DNA from 2 places in the Dolichospermum compactum NIES-806 genome. Region 2 is predicted to be linked to the other one. Evidence: predicted binding sites of a transcription regulator. Region 2 holds the regulator's gene; the other holds the start of a gene.
The links. Region 2 encodes HrcA, which represses chaperone genes, less so after heat shock. Its sites were predicted from a motif close to TTAGCACTCNNGANTCNNGAGTGCTAA; they were not measured.

Region 1 (15,277 bases), 400 kb from region 2:
TCTGGTTAAAATACCATTCTGATAGTTTTGAATTTAAAATTGCTAACAAATATTTAAGTTTTTCACCAGTCATTAAAAATGTAGTAGCTTCAGCATAATAGCTAGAGTCATCAAAAGCAAATTTAGGTTTATCAGAAATTTCACCCCAAACAATTTTAGGTTTATTAAAATCATCTAAATAAGCACAGTTTCTTAAATTTGTCCAATCTTTACCCTGATCTTGTCTTTGTTCAATTTGAGGAAGAAAAGAAATTAAATAATTATAAATAGATGGGTAATTTTCTTTAACTTTTATTCTCTCGATGTTATTTTTTGCCACTCCATTATGTGTATTAATTAGATAAAATCCAGAAAATTCATAACTATATTTTTTTAAGTCTCTACCTCTTAAAATTGGCTGAATTATTTCAGCAGAATTAGAACTTTCAGCAATTAATTGATGTTTAGTTTCCTCATTGATAATAAAAGCTGCATTTAGTCCAGTAAGCAAACCTCTATTAATATTAATATCAAATTCTTTTAAAAGTTTAGAGGATTGCTCTATTTTTTGTTTCAAACTTACGGTTTCTTCATTACCTATAATCCATTCTGATGTATTAGGTATTGTAAATTGAAAATAGTTTTTATCAAAATACTCTTCTAATGAAGAACCAATCAGATAATTATTCGTTAAACTAGCAACATCAAAAAATTCATTAACTTTATCTTTTTTCAAGATGAAAATATTTGATTCTACAGTTGCTTCCTCAAAAATTTGCATATCTTCAATATTTAATAAAGTTTGAGGTTGGAGATTTTCAATTAAATATTTTTTCAGTAAATCACCATAAATAGTTTTTAACCAAGAATTAGAAGTAATGTAAGTTAAAAATCCTGCTTTTCTTAACAAACAACTTCCTTTTTCGTAAAACAAGCAATAAATATCTGAACCCCTTGTATAAGTTTGATAATTATTTTCAAAATAAGCAGTTTGATTTTTTTCTTTAATTTTAGATAGTGAAAAATAAGGAGGATTGCCAATTACGACATCAAAACCGATAAAATCACCTTCATCATTCAAAACTTCAGGAAATTCAAACCGCCATTCAAAAGCATTTTGATACAATTTACCACTTTTTTTATCCTCAATTTCACTATTAAGTTGATTAATTTGCTGTTCTAACTCTTCTTGCTTTTTTTGACGACTTTTTGCTTCTGCTTTACTTTCTGCAAATAATGACTTCTGATCTCGTAAATGACGAAGTTCTGCAACTTTTTGATTTCGCTTTTCTATATTCGGATCATTGCTACTAATTTCTGTACGTATTTTACTTTTAATATCATTAATTAACCTCTCTATTTCCTGTTTTTTATCCTTGTTATCAGTATTATGATAGGTTGTTATAGCATTTCTATAACTTTCAATATTCCAATTGCTTTTTTTCAAAATTGTCCGTAAATCCCAATTTAAAGGAAAACGACTGATTAAAGAATTACCAGTTTTAATATTAATATCAATATTTGGTAAAGTTTCCAATTCTCCTATATTCCCCTCTCCTGGTAGGAGAGGAGTTAGGGATGATGTCTTATAATAAGCATTCTTTAAAAGCTCAATCCATAAACGTAACCGACAAATATTAACTGAATTAGGATTTATATCTACACCAAATAAACAGTTTTCAATAATTGTCTGTTTTTCATGAAAAAGTGTTTCTTGTATGCGTCTACTTTCTGAATTTTTAGGATTATATTTGAAAAAATTACCATCGTCATCTGTAATATTTAACTCATCATTTTCAATTTTTACATCATAATCTCTTAAAGTTTTTCCTTGTCTATCAAGTAAAACCTTCAAGTCACTTTTAATAGTAATAATTTCATTTAAAGCTGAAACCAAAAAATGTCCAGAACCTACTGCTGGATCACAAATTTTTAAACTATTGATAATCTGATTAGCTTCTTTTTTATCTGTTATTTTATCATACAATTCGTCAATATTTGCACAGTTCCAACCTTTAATTTCCCTGAATTTTTGTAAAACTGCTCTGCGAATAGTTTCCCGACACATATACATAGTAATAAAGCCAGGAGTGAAGAAAGAACCATCTTGATAACCGTTAATTTTCTCAAAAATTAAACCTAAAACAGAAGCATTAATTAAAGTTTTATTTTCTTCTTGAATTTCCTCTGCACCTTCACTGCTAAAGTCGTAAGCATCAAGAAATGCAAAAATATATTCTAGTGCTTTTAATTTCCCTGTCCGTGTATTACCATTATCTTTAAGAACTGTTTTGTTAAAAATAGAAAGTTTTTCATCATTGATTAAATTACTAATAACTATGGTTTTATGTTCGATTTCTGATACTTCAAATAAAGAACTATTCAAATAAGGAATATTAGCAACAATATTTTTTATATGTTCGTCTCTTTCATCTGGTTTACGAGATAAAACACCAAAAAATAAACGGTTGAGATTACCAAAATCTTGAATCTTTGCTATATTGAGAAATCCAAGAGATTTATCACCTTGATGATAGTTAATTAATTGGGATTCTAAAAGTTTCAAAAAGAGAATGCGATTAATCCAAGTAATAGCTAATTCTAAACTAACATTAAAAAGTCTCTCTTCGGTATTTTCTCCAAATTGTTCTAAATTTTCTAATCTGTCAATTTTGCGTAATTCTTGCAAACGAGTAATAGTATTTTCAATTAATGAACCCTGTTCCCTTTCATTAATTGATTTACGCTGAATTAATTTTTTACTACCTTCTTTAATTTCCGTTAAACCAAGAATGTGTAGTAATTCACTATAAAAGTTTCTATTTAAACTATTGCTATCATTAATAGTAGGTAACTTTAATAAATGTTGTGGTGAAAACAGCTTAAATAAAGGAATCAGTTTTTGATCATTTTCAGGATTTTGATTAATTAAATACTGTTCATAATCTCTAATATCAAAATGTGTGAAAATTAGTTCATTTTGAATTTTATCTATTGCAGGTTGAGCAATTTCGTTATAAAAGAAATCCGTGCGAGAATTAGATAGACGTTTTTCTTCAAAATCAGTAAATTGCTTGACTAATTGTTTATTCTGAGCAAACAAATTGTCAAAAAGTGTTGCATCAAAAATGAACCATTCATGAATATTAGTAGCAATTAAATATTTAATTTCTGGATTTTTATTTGTAATCCGTTCTCGTAAAAAGTATAAAACTAATTGTTGTAATGCTTTAGTATTTAAATTATTAACCTTGAGCATTTCATTGTTATTTACCTTTTTAGCCTCTAAAATCACACCAACATTGCTTTTAGTATCTTTTCCATTATAAATTACTAAGTCATTACTGGCTTTAATATTTATTAAGTAATCAGCACCATAATAGGTATTTTTCAAAAAATCAGTAAGAATATTTTTATGAAATTCCTCTCTTTCGTTTTCATCAATTTGATTAAGTAGTGTAATCAGATTCCTTTTAAATATCTCAAACTCATTTCTAATTGGTTTAATTCTCAGAAATGTTTTGCTTAATGCTTGTCTAGGTTTAATTTTATTGTCAATCATATTGAATTACCAAAAATTATAATTTTATTTCACGCAGAGACGCTCCAGGCGCAGAGAGTAAGAGTTTGAGAGATGGAATTTTCGACTTTCATACCCCAATTCACCAACCCCTTAATATTCAGCCTCACATTGTAGCATCAAATTAAAATCAAGAAATATATTGTAATATTTTCTAACAAAACTTAAGCCATAAAATATCTAACTTCTTAAAGAAATCGGGGATATGACTCTTACAATGTATACCTACGGCACGCTACGCTATCACGCATCGAACAGGAAAACCAGAAAGAAGATATGCAGACAGCATACGGAGAAGCTCAGTTTAATCTTTATCAACAATACCTTGTCCATTTTTTGTAGGTCGGGTTAAGCGACAGCGCAACCCGACGCATTTTTTGGGTTATGGCTATCGCCACACTATGGCTAACGCCACGCTCCGCGAAGGTGAACGTGCCTCAACCCAACCTACAAATCAAGACTTTTTTCAATTTGGACAAGGTGATGAAGAAGAGTTGATCATCCCAGTGTTGGGTGGAAATGAACTGCAAGATATTCTTTTAGGTGTACGTTGGCTACAAAGTAAGCGACTAGTAGCAGATTTTACCGCTGGGGTGCTAACATTGGGTTAAAAAATTACATTAAGTTTAAGAAAAATCATTCCCTCCTGATGAAGTGATACCTTAGATGATTAGTTGCCCAAAGAGGCACATATATGAAAAGCTTTCCGTTTTCTCTTGGTAAAAGTAAGCAAAATAAGTTTGTCAGCGTGGCTACATCTGCAATTGCAGCCTTAGCTTTAGCAGGTGGTGTTAATGCTGCTAATGCCACTCCCATAAAAACACTGACAGCAAAAGAATTTACTTCTGTTTCTATTCCCTCTACCCAAACTCAACCCGTAGTTACTCAATCAGTAACTCGTCCAATCCCCTATCAATCAATGGGAATTGAGCCTTTAATCATTATTCCTGCCATTATTATTGGTGGTTGTTTCTTATTTGGGGGACTGGTAGTTATCGGTGAACGGGAAGTGGGAATTGTGGTGAAAAAATTCACCCTTTCCGGTAAAGGATTACCTCCTGGTAGATTAATAGCCCTCAATGGTGAAGCGGGTTTACAAGCCGATACCCTCGCCCCTGGTTGGCACTGGGGTTATTGGCCTTGGCAATATGCAGTGAAAAAAGAGTCGGTAATTGTTGTCCCCCAAGGTCAAATCGCTCTGATTGTCGCCGCTGATGGGGCTTCTAACCCTCCAGAACGGATTTTGGGCAAAATTGTCGAATGTGATAATTTTCAAGATGCTCGGAAATTCTTAACCAAAGGTGGGGAGAAAGGACGGCAAATTGCTTTTATCACCGCAGGTACTTACCGCATCAATACAGCGCTGTTTAAAGTGATTACAGCAGCAAATGCCAGTAAAGAGGGTATGCGTCCAGAACAGTTACAAATCTATGAAATAGCAGCGGAAAAAGTTGGTATTGTGACTACTTTGGATGGTTCACCAATTGCCGCAGGTGAAATTGCTGGGCGTGCTATTACCGGACATAATAATTTTCAGAATGGTCAAAAATTTATTGACGCTGGAGGACAACGGGGTTTACAAGAACAGGTGTTATTATCGGGTTCGTGGAATCTCAATCCTTGGTTGGTAAGTATTGAACAAGTACCGATGACTCAAATCCCTATCGGCTATGTGGGTGTGGTGATTTCTTTTGTTGGTGAAGAACAGGAAGATGTGAGCGGGGCATCTTTCACTCACGGAAATTTGGTTAATCAAGGACATAAGGGTGTTTGGGTTGAGCCTTTATATCCTGGGAAGCACCCGCTCAATACTAAAGTGATGAAAGTTGAGCTAGTGCCGACAACAAACATTGTCTTAAACTTTACTGATAGAATTAGCGGTCAGCATGGGTATGATACGAATTTAACGGCGCTGAAACTTCTGTCATTTGATGGTTTTAGCTTTGATTTGGAGATATTCCAAATTATTCACATTGGTGCGTCAGATGCTCCGAAAGTGATTTCCCGCTTGGGTTCGATGCAAAATGTCATTGATCAGGTTTTGCGTCCCATTGTGGGGAATTATTTCCGCAACTCGGCTCAAGAATATACTATCCTGGATTTCTTGATTGCCAGAAGTGAGCGTCAAGTTGAAGCCTCTGAATACGTTAAATCTGCCTTACGTGCTTATGATGTGCAAGCAGTGGATTCGTTGATTGGTTTGATTACGCCACCGAATGAATTAATGCACACGCTGACAGACCGGAAAATTGCTGAGGAACAACGCAAAACTTACGAAGTTCAGCAAATGGCAGAAACCCAACGACAAATGTTAGTCCGGGAAACAGCGATCGCAGATATTCAGCAAGAGTTGGTAAAATCGGAACAAGGTGTCACAATTGCCGAGTTGCAAGCTAACGCACAAATTCAGCAAGCAACAGGTGAAGCTGAAGCCACTAAACTTAAAGCCATAGCTGAAGCTGAAGGTATCCGGGCGACAGGTAACGCTAAGGCGGAAACCTACCGGACAGGTGTACAAGCTTTAGGTCTGCAAGGTTACACAGCAATGCAGTTAATGCAAATTGTGGGCGATCGCAATGTCCGCATTATTCCTGATATCATTGTTGGTGGTAATAATGGTAGTAATAATGGTTTAGCAGATGGTTTGTTATCTATGATTCTTTTGAATCAAACTAATAGCAAAACCCATCTAGAATCGAAAATCCCTACACCTCCACCGCTTTCTAATTCTGTAGTTCCTAAAGCTGAATCTACTAATCATAATAGTTAGGCGAATAGAATTTGCGGCTACACAAACAAAGTCCGCGCAAGCGGACTAAATAAGTTTTTGATCAAACCAATACCTTGTCCATTTTTTGTAGGTCGGGTTAAGCGACAGCGCAACCCGACGCATTTTTTGGGTTATGGCTATCGCCACACTATGGCTAACGCCACGCTCCGCGAACGTGAACGTGCCTCAACCCAACCTACAAATCAAGACTTTTTTCAATTTGGACAAGGTATTGTCAAACGTAATCAATTTTTCTTGTAGAATCAGAACAGGGACGCAAACGAGTGATATTGAGTCCGGGATAACTATCCAGAGTGAGTTCTAAACCATTAGTTACACCTTGTATCTGAAGTTGCTCTTCTAAATAAAGCAAAATTACTTTAGTTCCTTGTCTTAAAATCTCAGATGGCATTAAACTCAGACTATTACCTTTTAAGTAAAGATTTTTAAGTTTTTTCAATCTGCCGATTTCAGGTGGCAGTGACTCTAAGTAATTATTGCTAAGGTCTAAGGTCTCTAAATTAGTAAGTTCTCCAATTTCACTAGGTAAATATCTAAGTTGATTGTTGCTAACAGCTAATATTTTTAAGCTAACCAACTGCCCAATTTCAGTAGGTAATATTTTTAGTCTATTTTCCCCAATATCTAGTTTTTTTAGAGGATGTTCTAAAATCTTATGAATATTTTTTTGAAGATTTGGACTAGTTAGCTGTAAATCTCCAAGGTCTAATTCAGTTCCTTTATTTTTTACAATTCTGCCAAAAAAATTATTGTTGATCATAAATTTATTTCTCTATTTTAATACCTTCGCCAATTTACGAGGGTAAGTTTATAAAGCCTTCACTAATAACTCGCTGTTCTCTAAAGCAAAACAATAAGTCCTAAAAATTCCCTGAAGGTTTCTCACAAGGTATTTTTTAGCATATTGCTTGCTGTATAGAGGCTTTAAGAGTCTACTATCTTGTAAAGTAACACTGATTTATGAGTTGTTTTGGACAAATTGACAAAATTTTTGTCGGCTCTCAATTTAGCAAAGGTATTGTTAAATACAGGACTTCTCGCTGCTATAAGGTGCAACAACAGCAATTAGTAAACCAGTTTTTAAATGTTGAGGATTGATTAAGTCAAGAGCAAATGGAGATGATTGTATCAACTATTTTGGTTGGAGTTGGAGAAAAAGTACGTAAAAAAAAATTTGAGTTTTGACCACCATAACTGTTTCTTCTAACCATAAACTTTCTGGTTGTCTTCAAGTCATGTCCTTACCAAATTATTCTAAGATAATTAGCGCGGTATCTCCACAAAATTGAGGAAAATCAGATGAGTTCATTAAAAGATCAGGTTGCAATTGTCACAGGTGCATCACGGGGAATTGGCAGAGCGATCGCTATTCAACTAGCATCCCAAGGTGCAAAAGTAGTAGTTAACTACGCTAGTTCCAGCACAGCAGCAGATCAAGTAGTCGCAGAAATTACAGCAGCAGGAGGAGAAGCGATCGCTCTCCAAGCAGATGTTTCTCAAGAAAATCAAGTAGATACACTCATTAAAACCACCTTAGAGAAATTCCAGCGCGTGGATATCTTAGTCAACAATGCAGGAATTACCCGTGACACCCTCCTATTAAGAATGAAATTAGAAGAATGGCAAGCAGTCATAGACCTTAACTTGACTGGTGTATTTCTATGTACAAAAGCCGTCAGTAAAATTATGCTCAAACAACGTTCTGGGCGGATTATTAACATTGCTTCCGTCGCGGGACAAATGGGCAACCCAGGACAAGCCAACTACAGTGCCGCCAAAGCCGGAGTAATTGGCTTTACCAAAACGGTAGCTAAAGAACTCTCTTCTCGTGGGATTACTGTAAATGCGGTTGCCCCTGGGTTTATTACCACTGACATGACTAGCGATATCAAAGCTGATGGTATCCTGCAATATATCCCCCTGGGGCGGTTTGGTAAACCAGAAGAAATTGCCGGCATGGTGCGCTTTTTAGCATCAGATCCCGCCGCAGCGTACATCACAGGACAAGTATTTAACGTTGATGGTGGTATGGTGATGTAATTGGTGATTGGTGATTGGGAAGAAAAAGACAAACATTGTCCCCTGCTCCCCTGCTCCCCTGCCCCCTATTCCCTGTTCCCTGTTCCCTGTTCACGGATTATTCTTTGCCAAACGGTAAAGCCTAACAGCAAAATAATACCGGCAGCAGTAGCCAGCATTACTGGTAAACTCATACCCTGAACTTTCATCGCCAGCAAATTACAACCTAAAGTAATTGACCAGAGGATAAAAGCTGCATTGCGTTGGGATAGTCCCCAAGCCAACAAACGATGATGGATGTGGTCTTTACCTGGTGTACTCAGAGGGTTTTTTCCTGCCATGAGCCGGCGCACAAATACTTGAGTAGTGTCAATAACTGGCAAGAGCAGAAATAAAACTGTCGGTATCAGGGCATAGATTGTATTTAGTTGGAGTTTACCTAAAATGCTGGTTGCTGCTAACACATAGCCAAAAAAGTATGCTCCAGCATCACCCATAATGATGTGTGAGGGGTGAAAATTATGGCGTAAAAAGCCCAGTGCTGCCCCTCCCAAAGCTGCTAAAACTAGAGTAGCAGCTGCGCGATTATCAAACTGGGCAGAAACTCCTAACAAACTGATAGCAGTGATAAAGCTAATCCCACCAGCCAAACCATCCATCCCATCCATGAGGTTAACAGCATTAGTAATCCCCACCACCCACAGCACTGTTAAGGCCATAGACAAGAGGGAATCAATGGGTGTACCAAAGGCAACTTGGATGCTAATTCCGTTACCAACCAACAAAAGTGCTGTTGTTACCTGCGCCCATAACCGCACGGACGGGGGTAAGCCAAATTGGTCATCAATAAAGCCGACGAGAACTAAAATTGAACCACCGAGGAGAATCGTTAAAACCTGAGCTAAAACGCCTTGCAGTTCAATCGGCCGCAAGAGACTAGCTAAGACCAAAGCCGCAATTACCCCCGCGTAGATTGCCAAACCTCCCGCATTAGGTAAAGGTTCTTGATTCAGTCGTCGAGCGTTGGGTTGATCTGCCCAACCTACCTCTAAGGCAAATTTCCGAATTGTGGGAATTAAACGCCAGGTAACAATTAAAGCTAATAGAAACGTAAATAATACAGCTAACCAGCCGGAGCCGCTAGGGTCAGCAATGCCAAGGGATTTAAGGGAGTTGGCTAAGTTCATTTGCTCCCAATATAATCATTAGTTTTATGGTCAAACATAAGTATCAATTGTTAATATTAACCAATTTTGGGATTTTGATTGTTAATCTAAATTGGGAAAAGGGATTAGCACTCTTGGTCAGTGAGTGCTAAATTGTCTAATGGAAGCAATAGAAAAATAAAACATGACTAAGATTATTGCATTTAAGGAAGAATCACGACGTGCATTAGAGAGGGGTATTAACGCTCTGGCAGATGCAGTGAAAATCACTTTAGGACCAAGAGGTCGTAACGTCCTATTAGAGAAAAAATTTGGTATTCCCCAAATTGTTAACGATGGTATCACTGTTGCTAAAGAAATTGAATTAGAAGATCCTCTAGAAAATACTGGTGCTAGACTAATTCAGGAAGTAGCATCAAAAACTAAGGATATAGCTGGCGATGGGACTACCACTGCCACAGTTCTAGCACAAGCCTTGATTAATGAAGGTTTGAAGAATGTAGCTGCGGGGACAAATCCTATTAGTTTAAAACGGGGTATTGATAAAACCGTTGAGGCGCTGGTAAAAGAAATTGCCAATATCGCTAAACCCGTAGAAGGAAGTGCCATTTCCCAAGTTGCCACAGTTTCCGCTGGTAATGATGGGGAAGTTGGACAAATGATCGCGCTGGCGATGGAGAAAGTGACCAAAGACGGTGTGATTACCGTTGAAGAATCTAAATCCTTCACCACTGAACTAGAAGTAGTAGAAGGAATGCAGGTTGATAGAGGTTATATTTCTCCCTACTTCATCACCAACAACGAACGGATGACAGTGGAGTTTGAAAATGCTCGCATCCTGATTACCGATAAAAAAATCAGCAGCATTCAAGATTTAGTCCCCATTTTGGAAAAAGTTGCCCGTTCCGGTCAACCTTTATTGATTATTGCCGAAGATGTAGACGGTGATGCTTTAGCAACCTTGGTTGTGAATAAAGCGCGTGGTGTATTAGCGATCGCCGCAATTAAAGCTCCTGGTTTTGGCGAACGTCGCAAAGCTATGTTAGAAGACATTGCCATTCTCACCGATGGACAAATGATTTCTGAAGACATTGGCTTAAGCTTAGATACCGCCACTTTGGAAATGTTGGGAACAGCGGAAAAAATCAACATTGACAAGGAAAATACCACCATTGTCGCTGGTAATGCTGCTAAACCAGAAATCCAAATTCGGATTGAGCAAATTCGCAAACAATTAGCTGCAACTGATTCCGACTATGATACCGAAAAACTGCAAGAACGCATTGCTAAGTTAGCCGGTGGGATTGCCGTGATTAAAGTCGGTGCAGCCACAGAAACCGAACTCAAGGACAGAACCTTGCGGATTGAAGACGCACTCAACGCTACTAAAGCCGCAGTAGAAGAAGGTATTGTTCCCGGTGGTGGTGCAACCCTAATTTATTTATCTACCAAGATAGAAGCAATTAAAAATAGCCTCACCCCCGAAGAAAGAATTGGCGCTGATATTCTTAAAAAAGCTTTAGAAGCTCCCTTGCGGCAAATCGCAGAGAACGCTGGGGCAGAAGGTTCTGTGATTGTTGCCAGAGTGCGGGAAACTGATTTGAATATCGGTTATAACGCAGCTACAGGGGTATTTGAAGACTTAATTGCTGCTGGTATTATTGATCCCGCAAAAGTGGTTCGTTCCGCCTTACAAAACGCCTCTTCTATTGCCGGTATGGTTCTAACCACCGAAGCCATTATTGCCGAAAAACCTGAAAAACAATCCGCTGGGGCCCCTGATGGTGGTATGGGCGGTATGGGTGGCATGGGCGGTATGGGTGGTATGGGTGGTATGGGCGGTATGGGTGGCATGGGTGGCATGGGTGGCATGGGTATGTTCTAATTTGCCACTTTCCCAAATCCATAATTTATAAATTACCCACCCCTCAACTTAGTAAGGGTGGGTTTTTTTAACCGTTATTAAGTACCACGACAGAATTAATTACATATTGGTTATTTACCAATTCTTTGCCAGTTAAGGATTTCAGCCCAGATTTTTGTGTAATTAATTTTGTCCAATTACTTATAGCGGTATGCACTCTTGGTGAGATTCAGTAGGGGTTTCCCCGCCCTTGATTGTATTGCATCAAGCGCGATAACTGTTATTACAGCAAATTGTCATCAAACCCGGAACAAGAACCCCACCCCCAACCCCCTCCCCGCAAGCGATGAGGGGGCTAAGATGTACCTTATATGATTGGAAATCGCTGTAAGTACCTGAACAAAATTAATTGCACATTTTTTTAATAAACAGAAATCTCTGTATTCCTTTTGCCTGAACATATTATTTAATCAAAATTTACTGATGATTATTAAATCCGCAGAATTACAAATTACCACATTACTAAAATATGAGAAATGCAAATCCTGAAACGCAATATTGAGTTAAAAGTTGATGATAGTTTAATGCGGGTTTATGTGGCATCTCCCAAACCAGCAGGTAAATATCCAGGAATTGTTTTTTACAGTGATATTTATCAATTAGGTGATGCCATAATTCGGTTAATTAATTATTTGGCTGGATTTGGTTATGTTGTCGCAGCGCCGGAAATTTTTCACCGCATTGAACCGATAGGTTCTGTTATTGAACCTAATGATCTTGGCAGAATGCGCGGTAATGATGATGCCCGACGGACATTAATTTCTGAATATGATGCTGATACTCGTGCGGTAATTGATTTTCTCAAACATGAAAGTTCAGTTATTGCTGATCAAATCGGAACATTGGGTTTTTGTATTGGTGGACATTTAGCTATGCGTGCTGCTTTTGAAAGTGAAATTGAAGCTTGTGTTGCTTGTTATCCTACAGGTATTCCTATTGGTAAATTAGGTAAAGGTGTGGCAGATACTATTCACAGATTTGAGGAAATTAAAACAGAAATATTGTTAATATTTGGAACTGAAGATCCACATATTTCTGAACATGATCGGCATACTATAATCAATGCTTTGGAAAACGCCAAAATCCATCATCAATTTTTCGCTTATGAAGCCGAACATACTTTTATGAGAGATGACGGTTATCGTTATGATCCTGTTGCTGCTACTTCCGCATGGTCACAAATTATTGCTTTTTTAGAACGGAAATTTAGAAGATAATTATCAACATACATAAATCCCCCATTTCTCAAAGAAGTCGGGGATTTTGTCGTTGCTAGACCATAATATTTGTTAAACTAAGATTGAGAAAAGCAAAATTTATTTTATTTATTTATGACTTTCTCCCCTCCGTTGATTTCTCAATCAGATCCTCCCCTTCCCCCTTGGGAAAATCTGCCGACAATGTATGATTTACCTAATGAAAACCCAGAGGAAAAAGGTTTGCCAGACGAATTTCATTTTTTACAACCTTTACTTTTATATCTGACCTTTCAACCTCTAAATTGGGGTTAAGGTGGTTTACTCTCGCAGGAGAATTAATTCCTGAACCAACAGAAAAAGTTGTTGCTGCGACAGAAAGGGCTATTCTTGCTGAGAAGAATGCTAAAGAAGCTCAACAAGAAGCAACTGAAGCTAAAAGAAAAGCCGAAAAACTAGCAGAAAGGTTACGTCAGTTAGGTATTAATCCTGATGAATCTGATGATAATTCATAGTTAATATCCAAATCCCCAAATTCTTGAAGAAATTGGGGATATCAATTTTCAATTTTACCTCAACCTACTTTTCCTGTGTTTTTTGAAAGTAGATAAATTTCTAATCATTAACTGACAATAAACCGGGGGGAGGAGTAATTTCAACTCGACGGGTTGCTAAATCAACAACAGGAACAATTTCCATGACAAAAGGAATTAAAACTGTTTTTTGTTTTTTATCAGTTTTAAATTCTTCATGGTTAGTGACAAAATCAGGATCAAATTTAACTTCTAATAAATCATGACCTGAAGGCAATATATCCACCACCGTTCCCACAAATTCCCCAGATGATTGCATAAAGACTTGCAACCCTAGCAAATCTAACACATGAAATTCACCTGCTGCCAATTCTGGGCGATCGCTCACCGGCACAAAAAACCGACAATCACGCATATTTTCAGCTTGATGGCGATCGCTCACTCCCTTTAATTTAATCACATAGAGATTCTTCCCATCAAGATACCGTCCATGTAACAACTCCACAGATTCAAGTTCCGTTTCCCCAGGACGCAACAACCAGCGTTTTCCTGGTTTCTCAAAGCGTTCAGGAAAATCAGTATTAGGATAAACTCGCAACTCCCCAGTTAAACCTTGAGGAGAGACAATTTTGCCAATTTCCAACCAATCATCAAGATTAGGGCTTGGTGATTGGTGATTGGTGATTGGTGATTGGGGACTAGGAACAGGTGACTTTTTGACCTTTCCCTCTGCACCCTGCCCCCTGCCCCCTTGCTTCTTTTTCCCGTCTTCGTGGTTCATTTCTCTTACACACTTACAGCCGCAACTTGATAAACCTGTTCAGCAACTTTCGCTAAACGCTGCATACCGACAGTAATTTCCTCATCACTACCAGTCAAACTAATTCGCAGACATTGGTGTTTGTGTTCCCAATCCTCCTTTAAACCGGGAAAGAAACTACTACCAGGAACAACAATCACACCCACCTTCTTTAATTCCTGGTAAAATTCCCAATCAGTCATGGGTAGATCTTGCAACCACAACCATCCAAAAATAGCTCCTTCACCGCGATGTAAGAACCAAGGTATACTTTTCGGAATAGCCGCTTCCAATGTACTTTCTAAAACATCAAACTTTTGTTGATAGAAAGGACGAATCACATTTTCCGCAATATGGGCTAATATCCCTGATTCTATCGCGCGGGCGGCGATCGCTTGACCATATCGAGAAGAATGAATCCCCACATTGGTTTGGAAACATTCCAAAACTTGAATTAGGTTTTCATCCCCAATAGCCACCCCAATCCGTTCCCCAGGCAAACCTGCTTTTGATAAACTCATACAGTGGAGAATATTTTCCCCAAATACCGGAGTCATTTCTGTAAAGTTCAACGCTGGGAAAGGAGGTGCATAAGCAGAATCAATCAGCACAGGCACATTATAAGGTGCAGCTAAAGCGGTAATCTTATTCACCTCATCATTAGTTAAAACATTACCCGTCGGATTACAAGGACGGGAAAAAATCACACAACCAGTATTTTCTGTAATTGAAAGTTGGTTAAAATCAGGGCGATATTTAAATCTGTGTGCGGCTGTATCAATATCTAGAGTAGGCTTATAAGCAACTAAAGCCTCTGGAAACAAACAAACTCCACCATAACCAGTATAATCTGGACTTAACGGCAGGACAATTTCTTTCAAACCGCCATTACCAGTATAGCCACCAAAAGCGTTAGCGGCATAAAAATAGATAGTTTGACTACCCGCAGTAATTAAAATGTTCCGCTCAGTTAAACTTAACCCATAACGCTGGTTAAAGTCCTTGACAATTGCCTCAATTAATGGTGAATAACCTTGACTTGAACCATAACGACAAACAACTTCACCATATTCAGAACTAGCTAATAAATCTGCCGTACAATCCCGCCATAACTTTTCTACCTCTGGTAAAATCAACGGATTGCCAGCGCTCAAATTATATAATTCCTGTCCCTTACTAGCTCTGAGGGTTTCGTTAATATCTTTCATAATCGCTCTTACGCCAGTTAAGTTAGACATCTGAGCGCCAATTTTCGTAAGGGCAGGTTTTATCATGTTTGTTATAGACTTA
Region 2 (15,277 bases):
GGGGATGCCAACCGGGTGATGCTCCGGTTAAGAGGGATTTGGTGCCAGCAGGTTGAACCGTAGTACAACGATTGGGGCGTTTGATTTGATGGCGATCGCAATATTCCCACACTACTTTATGAACGACATCTTTCCAGAAGTTGAGATATTTTTGTTCCCCAAGTTTAAAAATAAGTCCTTCAGGAGTTTCGGGTCTTCCTGCTTCCCACCACCGTAACCAATCTGTCCCAAAAGCATGAACAAAGAAGTCAAATAACCCGGTAAAGGATACACCGACAATGGGATCTAATTCCCGGCTGTATTGATAGCGGGGTTCAAGGAATTGGTGATTTAACAGCGCGACGACGGAAAGCGCCCCAGCGGTAAATGCTTCTTCTTGTTCTTTGTAGTTGTCAGGATCAAGTTGGTTTAAGTGTACCTCAGACAAATTACAGTGAAAATTGCTACCAATAATCTCCAGTATTGTTACCCTAGAGGCTTTTTATCCTCTAGTTCTACAGGTTCTATATTCCCTGTAGCTCCGCGTACCTTTTGTACGTATGACTGTAAATGATAGAGAAATTCTTTTCGACTACAGGGTTTTCCCACAACAATTTGGCAGATAGTTCTAATGTCCAAAATGTTATGTTCCTTTTGAATTGAATCCCACAAAGGCTGAAAGAATGCCTCTGACTTTAGCAAATGATTTCCATTCCTGTCTCAAGTGTTCAAATACAAAAGGAGTGGGCTTGATAAGTTGTCTTAAGTCTTTTTCTTGCAGAATAGTAACTTTTACATTGTACTCAGACTGAAAAAGCTGAACTTTTGGCAGGTCATACGTAAAGTTGAAAGCACCCTTGATTTCAACATATTCACCTGTCTCCAACAGGAAATCAGGTTTATACCTGACTTCGTTAGAGAGTGTATGAGTTTTGTGTTCGTATGTCCAACCAATGTTCACATAGTCCAAGTATCTTGCGTAAATGTGTTCAAGACTAGATCGGAGACAATGCTCACCGTAAAAACTTGAGTAGCCATAGAAGCTGGTAGTCATACGTACCCCCACACTCTTGGAGATTTATATTCTAGAAAACAATTTTCATTGCAATCTAGTTTCACTCTCTACGCTGTACGGTGTCAATAGCTTTTTATTTCCATTGATTACCACGGGATTAGCTTCTCAGCTTTCCCCGTATTTGCGGGGTTTTTTACGTGAGGCAAGTATTATAAAGTACCACACGGGTTCAAACCAAACCTACCTATTCTATGTTTTAGCTCATCAGCATCAATTTCTGGATAATATTTTTTTATCCATTGCTCGGCTTTTTCTTGTTCATAAGCTTGCAAAAAGTCTTTTTTAAGTTCTGGTGTATTTAATAAATCAGCATTAGCTCTAGCGACTGCTTCACCAGCCCATTGAATTGCTCCTTCACCGCTGTAATATTGTTTACGTACAGCGGCAATGGATTCTTCTAAGGTTGGTTTGCGGTGAAAGACTCGCGTATGGTTGGCCATTCGCAAAGAATCACGCTCTGGATCTATGCGCCAGTTGCCTTCTGCGTCTTGTTGCCATAAGTTATCTTTAGCAGTTGCGCCTTGTTCATCTTCGGAAACGAACTGACGCATACCCGCGCTTCTACGAATATTTCCTGCAACAATTGTTACAGCAGCTTCATCAATTAATAAGCAGCATTCAACTGAGTTTAATTGTCTGCCTATTGCCTTATTGAGAATAGAGGCACAACGTTGATACAATCCAGGCAACTTCACAGGATTAGCCATGCCGCCAAAACCTTTGAGAGTTTCCCCAGATTGGCGGACATCGCTAATATCAACAATCACCTGAACGTCACCTGTAAAGCGTTCATCCGTAGAAAGTTCTAACAGGGTTTGATAGGATTTTACCCAACCTTCCCGGCTGTCTCCAACGTGGATAATAGCGGTGTTAGCTTCTATATGGGTTTGTGTAAATTCACGACGCTGTTCTTTAGGAGTGCTGCCAATTTCACCTTTGATGGTGATAGTTAGGCGATTACGGATAGGAGGAAGTTGATTAATATACTGTGGTTCAATGATAGCACCTGTGCCGCAGCCCATCATGGCTAGATCCATCATCAATCCAAAAGCACTCCAGTCTACAAGGTTGGTAGAGGTGCAGTTATAAGCACCGGAGAAGTTTTTGGGTTTGGTTAACCAATCTGTGCCACCAACCCACATCCAGCGCCCACTGGGGAGGGATTTCATATTCCGCTGCATCTTGTCTAAAATAGCAGCTTCTTCACGGGTGAGTTTTCCCAGTTCTACTAAACCGCGTAAAGTGCGATCGCACACCTGGTCCCATGTTTCCCTTAACCCTGCCTCTGTCCGGCGGCTGTAGGTTCTAAAAAACACTGGATTGGCTGCTGGAGCAGATTCTGGAAAAGTTACACCCTGACGTTGACGTTCAAGTTCTCGAACCATGATGAAGTATGATTGCTTGTGGACAAACTATGACTATACGCCAAGTAGATTTAGGATTAAAGATTGAAAATTTTCCCACTTTGCGCTATAGCTGAGTCTGTGTCAATTATAACTATATTTTTGTCTTTAGGTTAAGTATAAGACCCTGACAGTGCATTATCAGGGTAATAGAATCTCATAGTTTTACCTGTCAGTTTTCGCGGAATGGGCTATCTATGTAATAGTGCTGTTTGTGTAATTTTTGCGTTGACTATTCATCAAGCAGAGATAGCAAGTAAAGATGCCAATTCATTTGTATTAGTTACAACTTGATTTAATTGCTCACTGAAATAGATAACTTCATAATTAGGTGCAAGTTCTTTTTGCAGTTGTTTCCACAAACTAATCCCTTCTTGTTCAAAAGCTGCTTCTGCTTCTGGACTCAAATCAGGTGAATTGCCAGGATAGTAAAGTCTCAAAGTTTTACCTATAGGTTTAGGAAAGTAGGCTATCTGTGTAATACTGTAATTTGTTTAATTTTTCACTGATTGGTATTAATTAAAAATGTCCCTAGCACCTTGGCGAAGTCTTATTACCCGCGCCCTACATCGTAACCGCAGCCTCGTTTATGCCCGCTATGTGCAACTGGCAACAGTGCGGGAAAATGGTTTTCCTGCTAATCGTACCGTCGTGTTTCGCGGCTTTCTAGACGATACCAACCAGCTAAAATTTATTACCGATATTCGTAGTGAAAAAGCTGAACAAATATCAAAACATTCAGCAGCCGAAATTTGCTGGTATTTTCCCAACAGCAGAGAACAATTTCGGATTACTGGAGAATTAATATTAATAAGTGCTGATTCTCACCCACATTTACAACCTGCGAGAATCAAAATGTGGCAAGAATTGAGTGATGCAGCTATGTTACAATTTGCTTGGCCTATTCCGGGCAACATGAGAATACAAACACCAGAAGCTTTTACACCACCAGCACCAGACAATATTCAGCCATTAGAAAATTTTTGTTTATTATTACTTGAACCAGTAAAAGTAGATCATTTACAATTGCGGGGTGAACCACAAAATAGAAGTATTTATCAACTTGATGAAAGTCAAGAATGGTTGACAGAAGCAATAAACCCTTAATTTTAATTACTAGAGATATTCGATAAACAATGTAGAGACGTTCCATGGAACGTCTCTACAAGAATTTGGGAAAAGGCATCTTTGTATCTTTAGTGTTCACTGTTTAACTTCCTAAATTCCCGCACCATCAAAGAATTCCTGAATCTGTTTATCTCTGATATTACAAAAATTGTGTTCTTTTGGTAATTCATCTTCTGGAAAGAATTTACCAACCAAAACCGGAGTTTTTGAGGAAGTTTGCAAAGCTTGAATTTGTTCTTCTAAGGCTTCAATGCGGTCAACTAAGGTGCGAATTACTTGGGCTTCTGAATCTGGTAAATTACTGTGTTCTAATGGTGCAACGCGGACTCCAGAACGGTAGATAATGCGTCCAGGGACACCGACAACGGTACAACTAGATGGTACATCTCTCAATACCACTGAACCTGCACCAATGCGGACATTATCACCAATTTCGATATTTCCTAATACTTTTGCACCGGCACCAACAACGACATTTTCGCCTAATGTGGGGTGACGTTTACCGCTTTCTTTACCTGTTCCCCCCAAGGTAACACCTTGATAAATCAGCGCGTAGTTGCCGATAATGGCTGTTTCCCCAATTACTACTCCCATTCCGTGATCAATAAATACGCCTTTACCAATTGCCGCCCCTGGATGAATTTCTACACCTGTTAAAAACCGGGCAATGTGAGAAATCAAGCGGGGGAAAAAGGGAAGACCAAGACGACGCAACCAGTGTGCAAAGCGGTGAAATACTAGGGCTTGCAAACCTGGATAACAAAACAAAACCTCCAACCAATTCCGGGCTGCGGGGTCACGTTCAAAAATAATGCGAAAATCGGCACGGAGTCTAGAGAACATTGAGATAGTACCCTTGATAGCACAACAAGCTACTCTCCCATATTATCGTGACTTGGTAATTGGTGATTGGTGATTGGTCATAAAATCCTTATTTTCATAAGAATTATGCAAAATATCGCTCAACCCAACTTATGTTTTCTTAACCTAACTGTATTGCTAAGTAGGTGGACACAATAAAACCAAACTGTGTAAAAAAACGTAAAATCGCTGAAACCTTCTTTACTCTTGCCTTGCTATAACGACAATTTTCAACGCCAACCTACTTATTCATTTTGTTTATCCTTTAATTATGGATATTATCTCGACTACGCTCGATAACCACATGATTCTGATGTTTAATGCAGTTGTAAGAATACTCCACCTTTGAGTGTTCCTGGTTCGCTACTATAACTACTTACTGTCAGGGATTTTAAATTATCAAAAAGTGGCTTACCTAACACTTCTGCAAGCTTAAGCAAAGGTAGTTGGTGTTTTAGAAGATTTTGACTATTTTCCCAGTCTAGATAAATATACCCTTGGTTGGGTTGGGGAATTGTGGCAATACTGTTTTGAAATTGGGGATTTTCGAGGAGAGATTTTTGTTTGTGACTCAAAACTGTTTTGAGGGTTTTTAAGTCGGAACTGAAAATTTCATAATTGTCTAAGGTTGTATGCACTCCTTTAATTTTTGTGTCAAAATTTATGGATGTGTTATTTTCAGTTGTGGCTGTAATTTTTGTCCAAGCTGATATTTTTTGTTGATCTAATGTTAGGGAACTAACGTTTAAACCACTTCTGGTGGCAATATTATTTAAATGTGTGATTCCTGCTGTTAGTTCTGGGGTTTTTTCGCTGATAAATAACCAATGAGGAGTTGTATTTTCTGAAGTGGGTAATAAGGCTAAAGCATATTCTCCCGTTACCCAATTGAAAATATCTGCGCTAAAGTTTAAATTCCAATTGTGTTGGATTTTTGCTAAGGGTTGTAGTAATCGGGCAGTACCATCTTCACTAGAACCGTAAATGCTTGCTGTTACTTGTTTCCACAGTTTCAATACATTACTATTATCTAGTTTACTCAAATTTGTGCCGGCGATCGCTAAAGCTGTTGATTCTGGAATATACTGTAATGCTCCCACAGGTTGAGATAGTGGTGATGATGAAGGTACAATCTGGGAATTTGTTAAAAATGTACTTTCTGTGAGCAATCCTTGGGAGTTGAAAACGAAAGAGAGAATTTGGCTATTATAAGTTGATTCTGCTAATTCTAATCCTTGCCATTTACCAACTTCGGGTAAATTCAAGAAAGTTACCGCTACGGCATTTTTAGAGATTTGTTGGGTAGCTTTTTGATATTCTAGAGAACTAATTAAGTTTAGATCTGGTGCTTGTAAATTATTAATTGCTTCTTTGATAACTTGAGGATGATTAGCCAGTAAAACAAAATTATTAACAACCGCACCAGCTAAATTATTTTGGATTTTGGATTTTGGATTTTGGATGTTTACGTCTGGTGAATATTCGGGATTATCATAAATAAATTTGACACCTTTGTAACGTTCAATTCCTAAATTAGTCCCACTAAAAGCCCGTTGAGAAAATAACAATTCCAAAAACTCACGGCTTTTCTCTGGTTTTGCACTGGCAAGTGCTATTAAATACCCGGTTTGTAGTCCGTTATCTGGATCACGGTCTATATCTATGGTAGTTGTAGCTAGGGTAATTTCATTACCCAACCAGGGTTTAATATCACTTGAATAATCTATATTACTTTTTGCTAGTAGACGATTTTTGAGTTGAGAAAATTCTCCTTTTGGTACTATTTTCTGTAAACCGTCGGGATTGACCAATAATGATACCATTGCTGGTGAGGACTTGGGAACAAATATAGCCGCAGCGGGTTGAGAGTTGCGAACTACAAGACTAACTGGACTTTTTTCCGCAAACCAGGAAAATTTAGCTACGCAAACTAATACAAGCGTGATTATGCCAGCTATAATGAAACCAAGTTTAATATTTTTTGTTAAGTATTGACTGTTCACATTCTTTATATTTTCTAGCTTTTCTGCAAACATGAATAGTATAGGATTTTTTAGAAAAACTGCATGACAAATACATCATTTGATCAACCCTTTTCCGAAATTACTGTTGAGGAACTAGCCAAACGGCTTGAAAATAATGAAGGAACGCTTCAGTTAATAGATGTGCGTGAACCCCAGGAAATTGCAATATCACGGCTAGAAGGTTTTGTCAATCTTCCTCTAAGTGAATATGAGCAATGGAGTCAGCAAGTATCTGTCCGCTTTGATGTTCATGCAGAAACTCTGGTTCTCTGTCATCATGGTATCCGTTCGGCTCAGATGTGTCAGTGGCTAGTTACTCAAGGATTCACCAATGTTAAAAATATTAAGGGTGGGATTTCCGCTTATTCGATTCTAGTTGATCCTTCTGTGCCGCAATATTAGGGAATAGTAGGGGCGCAGGGTCTGCGCCCAGGATTCAGAAGGAATAAACAAGAAAATCCCGCCTCTCTCCTCTACTGGTGCTGTCAAAATTTTGATCAATAGAAAGTAATATTTTGTGACTAAAACCACAGCTTAGGTTGTTGGACTATGAGATAATACTGAAAAAGAGAGAAATTAATCTTCTTTTTTGGGTTTCAGGTGTGTAGTAATGACAAATGCAGCAAATAAATGTTGAAGGTAAATTTTGTGTTTAATTAATACAATATAAGTATATAATCTGCTATCTTACTTTAATTAATAATTAATTCTTTTTTCCGTTTTTGTGGTGAAAACCGCATTTTTTTTGAATTTTGATTAAGATTTGCCTTCAGTAAAAAAATCACTTATGCAAGTTCATCTGACTAATCGGCAACAAAATATACTTTCTGCAACTGTACGTCATTATATTACCACAGCAGAACCTGTTGGCTCTAAGGCTCTAATTGAAGGATTTGATTTGGGTGTTAGCTCGGCTACAATTCGCAGTGTGATGGGTGTTTTGGAAAAATCAGGGTTACTTTATCAACCACATACTTCTGCGGGGAGAATTCCTTCTGATTCTGGTTATCGTATTTATGTTGATCAATTAATTAAACCATCAGAAACTTTAGCGAAGGAGGTAGAAACCGCATTACAAAAACATCTGCATTGGGAAGATTGGAGTTTAGAGGCTTTGTTGCAAGGTGCTGCCCAAATTTTAGCAACATTAAGCGGTTGTATTACTTTAATTACGATGCCGCAAACCACGACGGCAAAGTTAAGACATTTGCAACTGGTGCAAATTGAATCGAAGCGGATTATGTTAATTGTGGTGACGGATAGTTATGAAACCCATTCTAAGGTGATGGATTTATTTTTAGAGAATTCAGAAAATAAACCGGAAGCGGAGGTAATTGATCATCAGTTGCAGATTGTTTCTAACTTTTTGAATACTCATTTAAGAGGACAGAGTTTATTAGAAATAGGCTATCTTGATTGGAGTGAATTGGATCAGGAGTTTAGAGTCTATGGTGAATTATTAAAAAGTTCTTTGGTGGAGTTGACTCACCGCGCTCTAGCACCAACAACTACACAAATTATGGTACGAGGGATTGGAGAGGTTTTACGACAACCAGAGTTTTCCCAGATACAGCAGGTACAGACAATTATGCAATTGTTGGAAGAGGAACAAGACCAACTTTGGCATTTAATTTGTGAGGATGCAGAAATGGATGATGCTAATAAGTCTAAGGTAACGGTGCGGATTGGCACAGAAAATCCTCTTAAACCAATTCGGACTTGTACTTTGATTTCGGCTATTTATCGGCGGGGTTCTGTGCCTGTGGGAAGTGTGGGGGTTTTGGGTCCAACTAGGTTAGACTATGAGAGTGCGATCGCTGTAGTTGCAGCAGCAGCAGATTATCTCTCGGAAGCTTTTAGTTAATTTCCCTAAATTCATGTTGAGAAAAATCACTTTTGGTCTATTATGGCTAGGATTTGTTTCCTATGCCTTTTTCTTTGCTCCTCCCGAACAGCCTGATACTTTTGAGTTAATTAAAAACCTCTCTACAGGCAATTGGCAAGGCATTAATCCTCTGATTATATCTTTATTTAATATCATGGGAATTTGGCCTTTTATATATAGTGCAGTAGTCTTTTTTGATGGTAGAGGTCAAAAAATCCCGGCTTGGCCATTTGCTAGTGGTGCTTTTGCCTTAGGTGCATTTACGCTTTTACCATATTTAGCTTTACGAGAACCCAATCAAAAGTTTATTGGTGAAAAAAATTTATTTCTGAAAATCCTAGATTCCCGCATTTTGGGAATTTTATTAACTATAGGTGCGGCACTTTTATTTGCATCTAGTTTACAAGGAAATTGGGGTGATTTTGTCCAACAATGGCAAAATAGCAGGTTTATTCATGTGATGAGTTTAGATTTTGTGATGTTGAGTCTATTGTTTCCCACATTATTAGGAGATGATATGACGCGACGAGGTTGGAAAGGTAATCAATTATTTTGGTTATTTGCAATGCCTTTATTTGGAGCTTTGATTTATTTGTGTGTGCGTCCACCTGTGGAGATAGAAAATAAAATAGGGAGTTGAGAGGCCAATAGTCCTCTAACTCTGAATTATCATTCTGTCAACCTATATCTCCAAAAATGGGTTAATCTTGAATGTATTCCGGTAATTTACTCTGGTCATCTTTTCCTGGATACCAAAATGAATAATAATAATCTGGAGGATTGTTTCCAGTTTGCACTATGAGTTTAAAGGCAGTTTTATTTGATTTTAATGGTGTCATTATTAAAGATGGACTAATCCATATCCAATTGATAGATGAGATTCTTGTACAGGAAAATCTCCAACCTCAACGGGTGCAGGAACGTCAAGCCTTTTTAGGGACAGGTTCTCGCGCGTATCTGCAAAATCTGTTAAAAAGTCGTGGTAGGGTGGTGACGGAAGCTTATATGATGCAGTTACTCACCCGCAAAGCTCAAGCTTATATGTTGGAATTGGAGAAGCTGGAAAAATTGCCTTTGTATTCGGGAATTGAAGATGTGATTTTTCAGATTCGTTCCCGTCATCTCAAAATGGCGTTAGTTAGTGATGCTTTATCCCTAGAGATAGGAATGGTATTGACATCTGCTAAATTAGCTGAATACTTTCCTGTGATTGTGTCTGGAGATGATATCAGCAGCAATAAACCTAACCCCGAAGGTTATTTGCTTGCGGTTGACAGGCTAAATCAGGCATATCCAGAATTAGATATCCAACCTGATGAGTGTTTAGTGATTGAACATACTCCGGCAGGTATACAGGCAGCTAAACGCGCTCAAATGCAAGTAGTGGGAGTAGCGAATACTTACCCTTTCCATATGCTACAACGTCAAGCTAGTTGGACGATTGATTATCTGATTGATTTGGATTTACAACGGGTACAGGAAGTTTTTTCGGAAAAAGATGTGAAATCTATTGTTCCTGAGTGCTAACATATAATATGTATGTCAGAGTCGGCAGTTTTTTGGCACTTACAAGGGGAATTAGCTCAGTTGGTAGAGCGCTGCGATCGCACCGCAGAGGTCAGGGGTTCGAGTCTCCTATTCTCCATTTGCACTTTTGTCACTTTCAGGGACGGTCTGAGTGGCATTAAAAAGAGTTTCTAATCTTATGGTGTCGGTTAAATCTCGTCCTTTGGGGATTCGAGCGGCTAATTTTTCTGTGAGACGTTGAATTTGGATTTCTACTTTGCGGCGAAGTTGAACGAATTTATCGAGATTTTCTATTTTATTGCTAATTTTACAGCCATTTTTGAGTAAATAACTAATGGCACAACGAGTTAAATTATCTTCTGTATTACTGTAAGCATCGAATAAGTTTTTTGATATATTGCGTTCGCGTAGCGTGCGCTCCGCGCAATCGCTATCTGAAGTTGGAGATTTTTTTCCTTTTTTAGTCTTTTTACCTTTCTCTGGTTGAGTTTCAGCAGGATTTTGGGGAGCAAATTGAGCCAATATTTCCGTAGATTTAGTCTGAAGTACATCCATTATATGTATTGATGATGACCTTTTGCCACTGAGAATCAATGCGGTGTTTACCTTTGTCAGTACGTTGAGTGGTTTGCAGTCCGGCTAAACCTTGTTCTTCCCATTTTTTAACCAGTCTGCAGACTGTTCGGACTGATTTACCCAGTTTTGCTGCTACCTCCCTTTGTCTTTCTCCGTCGCCACAAAACATTACGGGATTAAGCACAATACTTAACCCCGTAATGTTTTTTAATTTTAAATTTCCTGGAGATAAATATCGTGTGTTCAGTTACAGTTATTTTGCCACAAATTAAGCAACAATAAGGATTCTTGAATTCAATTCTGAGTCGGTGATGCTTTTCTTGATAACTGATATGTAGCCCTTTATATAAAAATTATGTTGCGGTTTTATGAAACCTCGAATTATTGTTTGTGGATTAGGACGTACCGGATATAAAATCTTTCGCTTACTCAGACAACAGGGGGCTTTGGTAGTAGGTATTCATCGCAAACCGGTTTCTGGTGAATCGGCTGCTAATGTAATTGTTGGTGAGTTACACGCAGCTTCTACTTTGCAAGCGGCAGGAATTACAGAAGCACATACTTTGGTAATTGCAACTTCTGATGATGCCTTGAATTTATCAATTATGATGCAGGCACGGGTGCTTAATCCCCAAATTCGGATTATTAATCGGTTTTATAATACGAATTTAGGTGAACGTCTTGATCAAACTTTGTCCAATCATTTAAGTATGAGTGTTGTGGGTTTGGCAGCACCTGTATTTACTTTTGCGGCTTTGGGGAATAAGGCTATTGGTCAAATTAAGTTACTTGAGCAAATTTGGCCAATTCAAGAGGAATATATCCACGAAAATCATCCCTGGAAAGGAAGAAAAATTAGTGATTTATGGGAAGATCCCACAAGGATGCTGATTTATTATGTGGCTGTGGAAGGCAAGCTAAATTTAGTATCTGCGGTGCTTTTGGAACAACAATTAAGAGTAGGCGATCGCTTAATTATTGGTACTCAACCTCGCATTCGTCCCCAACGTAAATCATTAGTCAGAAAATTGGTAAAAGTCTTTGCCAATATTCGGGAGTTTCAGAAACACGCCCAATCAGTTGTGGGCATGGCAATTGCTTTATTCGTAATTATTTTAATATCCACTTTTACCTATGTTGCTAATAAACATAGTATCTCTTTTATTGATGCTTTATATTTTGCTGTTGGCATGATTACGGGGGCTGGTGGTAATGATAAGGTGGTCGAAAATGCACCAGACAGCATTAAATTATTTACTATTGTGATTATGCTAATTGGGGCTGCGGTCATTGGGATTTGGTACGCGATGCTGACGGATTTTATCCTGGGTAGTCGCTTAAAACAATTTTTGGATGCGGCAAGAATTCCTCAACATCATCATTATATTGTTTGTGGTTTAAGCGGTATTGGCATTAGAATTGTTCAACAATTGCACCTGAGTGGCCATGAAGTAGTTGTAATTGAAACGGATGCTAATAATAGGTATGTGACTACTGCTAGAGGGATGAGTATTCCGGTTATTCTTGCTGATGCCAGTTTTCGGGCTACTTTACAGGCAAGTAATATTAACACTGCTACCGCAGTTTTAGCTGTTACTAATAATGATGCGACTAATTTGGAAATTGCCCTCAAAGCTAAGTCTTTAGCGCCGACGATTCCTGTAATTGTTAACTATGCTGATCCTGATTTTGCTGGTATAGCACAACAGGTATTTGATTTTGAGGCTGTATTTAGCCCGGCTGAACTCGCTGCTCCGGCTTTTGCTGCGGCTGCTCTCGGTGGTAGGATTATTGGTAATGGCATTATTGCTGATAATTTATGGGTAGCTTTTGCAACTACTATTACACCAATACACCCTTTTTGTGATGAGTGGGTGAAGGATGTGGCTAAGTTTGCGGATTTTGTGCCTTTGTATGTGGAAATCAACCATGAAACTGTACAAGGCTGGGATTTACTGGAAACAATTCTCGCTCCTGGAGATGTGCTGTATTTAACTATGCCCGCTAATAGGTTAAATCAGTTATGGCGAGAAGAAGGAAAGGGTATTGGGGTTTAGTTGATTTTTTTATTTGATGGTAGTTCTTCCTTATTAGGACTACAATATCAGATTCTCAGCGCCAAGTCAACACTTGATTGGGAATTGGGAATTGGGAATTGGGAATTGGGAATTGGGAATTGGGAATTGGGAATTGGGAATTGGGAATTGGGAATTGGGAATTGGGAATTGGGAATTGGGAATTGGGAATTGGGAATTGGTGAAAACTATTCTTCCTCCTGAACTCCTGAACTCCGAACTCCGAACTCCGAACTCCTGAACTCCGAACTCCGAACTCCGAACTCCGAACTCCGAACTCCGATTAGTACAACTGACTACTGACAACTGACTAAAAATGATGGTAAAGAAGGTAGAGGACGATATTTTATGGCTAGGCTACGCATTAGCTTAGGCTTAACCTGATGATATTAAAAGTTTCTAGGGTTAAACCGGAAAATTGTCAGATGTTCGCTATGGTATTGCCAAGAAACAAGCTATGTAATGATAATGCCATGAACAAAACTGTTGAAGTCCATTCCAGTGTATCGGCACTCGTTCAACGGGCGCTAGAATTGATACTGTCGAAAGCAGAAACTGCTATTAGCAAACGGGGGCAATTTACAATTGCTTTATCAGGTGGCAGCACACCAAAACCTTTGTATGAGGCGATAGCTAATCAAAAGTTGCCCTGGGATAAAATTCATGTATTCTGGGGAGATGAGCGTTATGTGCCAGCCGATCATCCTGATAGCAATGAACTGATGGCGCGACGTGCATGGTTAGATCAGGTGGCTATTCCCCAGGGGAATATTCATGCTATCCCTACTTTATCTGCTAACCCAGAGGTAGATGCAGCTAAGTATAACCAGCATCTGCAAACATTTTTTAATTCGGCATCGGGAGAGTTCCCAGCATTAGATGTAGTTTTACTGGGAATGGGTGATGATGCCCATACTGCATCTTTGTTTCCCTACACGGAAGCTCTCAAGGTGAGCGATCGCTTAGTTACAGTTGGTAATAAAGATGATAATCTTCGCATCACTTTTACTTACCCCTTTATTAACGCGGCTCGCAGTGTGATTTTTCTGGCTGCTGGTGCTAATAAAAGACCGGCTTTAGCCCAAATTTTTGCACCGGTAGCGGATGATTTCGCCTATCCATCACGGTTAATTCGTCCCCAAGGAGAACTCTACTGGTTGCTAGACGCAGCGGCTGGTTTGGAACTCTAGCATTGACTATGATTTTTGAGATTTGGTTGATTGAGATGATGAAGAATCATCACCAATGATCAACCTGTTCTCACTGTAAGTAATTTTTAGCATCACTAGCTAAAGTTACTTATGTGCTTGTCAGTAATATTTTTACAACGACCTTCACTAAGGCTTAAATCCATGATCGTCTGCCCTAATTGCAATCATCCTAACCCAGACGGCGCTGTTCAATGTGAAGCTTGCTATACGCCGTTACCAGCTACAGCTAGTTGTCCTAATTGTGGAGCAACTGTACAATCAGATGCCGCTTTCTGTGGTCAGTGCGGTTACAATCTCCATTTTGGCGTTACTCCCGCAGTCGCCCCAAGAGTTGCTGTTAATCCTGTATCAGCGCCAGTGGTCGCTCCTGACTTAATGATGCAACTGTTACAGCCTGATGTGTTGGAAATTGCGCCACCAGCTAATCCGACCGTATCTGCACCTGTAGCTGTAGTTCAGGAACAAGCTGTTTATATTCCTTCTGCACCTGTACCTGTAACGCCAGAACCAGAAGTTTATATTCCGCCTGTACTGACTCCTCCACCTGCACCTACACCTGAACCTGTGGCTGTAGTTCAGGAACAAGCTGTTTATGTTCCTTCTGTACCTGCACCTGTAGCACCTGAACCGGAAGTTTATATTCCGCCTGTGCTGACTCCTCCACCTGCACCTGTAGCACCTGAACCGGAAGTTTATATTCCGCCTGTATTGACTCCTGAACCTGTGGCTATAGCTGTAGTACCCGAATCTGAGCCTTATATTCCTCCTGCTTATGTACCCCAGATAGATCCTATATCTATTCCTGAAGTTACCCCAGTCGCACCATCAGGAAAAGTGGCAAATACTCAATTACAACAGATAGTGGCACGGTTATTCCATGTTCAAGCTAATCAGGAAATAGAATTACCACAAAATCTCTCGGTTGTGCATATTGGTAAGCCTAATGATCGTGTTCCCCCAGATATAGATGTTTCTGGATTTGCAAATTCCGAGATTGTTTCGCGGATTCATGCAGATATTCGGATTGAGGGAGATGCTTGTTATATTGAGGATGCAGGTAGTTCTAATGGTACTTACATTAATAACTTACCTTTATTACCAGGTAACAGACATCGCCTCCGTCCAGGCGATCGCATCAGCTTGGGTAAGGGAGATTTAGTTACTTTCTTGTTTCAACTTTCTTAAGAACAGGGAACAGGGAACAGGTGACAGTGAAGAGGTAAGAGGAAAGAGGTAAGAGGTAAGAGAAAAATATTCTCCCTTGCTCCCCTGCCCCTGCTATCATCACAACAGGTTATTAACTCTTGTTGCTAGTTATCCCATAAACTATATAACTAGCAACTTGGGTAATAACATGATTAATGATACAGAATATATCAGGCAAGCTGAAGCTAATCGCGTAGAAATTCTCAGCGAAGCACTACCTTACATTCAACAATTCGCTGGTCGTACCGTTGTGGTTAAATACGGTGGCGCAGCGATGAAGGATAGCTCCCTCAAAGATAAAGTGATCCGTGATGTGGTGTTCTTATC

Region 1: the regulator HrcA is predicted to act here: its motif matches at 9,661-9,687, upstream of groL (chaperonin GroEL).

What each region holds. Positions count from the first base shown of each region.
Region 1 covers NZ_AP018316.1:332,053-347,329, forward strand. The annotation lists gene CA730_RS01465 (DUF7149 domain-containing protein) at 1-3,541, opposite strand, end outside; gene CA730_RS25060 (hypothetical protein) at 3,961-4,170, shown strand; gene CA730_RS01475 (SPFH domain-containing protein) at 4,254-6,329, shown strand; gene CA730_RS01480 (leucine-rich repeat domain-containing protein) at 6,565-7,110, opposite strand; gene fabG (3-oxoacyl-[acyl-carrier-protein] reductase) at 7,650-8,390, shown strand; gene CA730_RS01490 (MraY family glycosyltransferase) at 8,456-9,556, opposite strand; gene groL (chaperonin GroEL) at 9,720-11,420, shown strand; gene CA730_RS01500 (dienelactone hydrolase family protein) at 11,936-12,676, shown strand; gene CA730_RS26550 (hypothetical protein) at 12,791-12,970, shown strand; gene CA730_RS26555 (hypothetical protein) at 12,961-13,170, shown strand; gene rimM (ribosome maturation factor RimM) at 13,271-13,969, opposite strand; gene CA730_RS01515 (valine--pyruvate transaminase) at 13,975-15,258, opposite strand.
Region 2 covers NZ_AP018316.1:736,562-751,838, reverse strand. The annotation lists partial or broken gene nrdJ (ribonucleoside-triphosphate reductase, adenosylcobalamin-dependent) at 1-457, opposite strand, end outside; gene CA730_RS03485 (PDDEXK family nuclease) at 623-1,033, opposite strand; partial or broken gene nrdJ (ribonucleoside-triphosphate reductase, adenosylcobalamin-dependent) at 1,207-2,439, opposite strand; gene CA730_RS03475 (hypothetical protein) at 2,697-2,897, opposite strand; gene CA730_RS03470 (Npun_F5749 family FMN-dependent PPOX-type flavoprotein) at 2,983-3,564, shown strand; gene cysE (serine O-acetyltransferase) at 3,676-4,428, opposite strand; gene CA730_RS03460 (DUF3352 domain-containing protein) at 4,764-6,482, opposite strand; gene CA730_RS03455 (rhodanese-like domain-containing protein) at 6,513-6,872, shown strand; gene hrcA (heat-inducible transcriptional repressor HrcA) at 7,258-8,334, shown strand; gene CA730_RS03445 (DUF2834 domain-containing protein) at 8,348-8,995, shown strand; gene CA730_RS03440 (HAD family hydrolase) at 9,154-9,882, shown strand; tRNA gene CA730_RS03435 (tRNA-Ala) at 9,928-10,000, shown strand; gene CA730_RS03430 (hypothetical protein) at 9,991-10,437, opposite strand; gene CA730_RS03425 (helix-turn-helix domain-containing protein) at 10,418-10,642, opposite strand; gene CA730_RS03420 (potassium channel family protein) at 10,827-12,515, shown strand; gene CA730_RS03415 (hypothetical protein) at 12,516-12,737, shown strand; gene pgl (6-phosphogluconolactonase) at 13,007-13,723, shown strand; gene CA730_RS03405 (FHA domain-containing protein) at 13,886-14,929, shown strand; gene argB (acetylglutamate kinase) at 15,099-15,277, shown strand, end outside.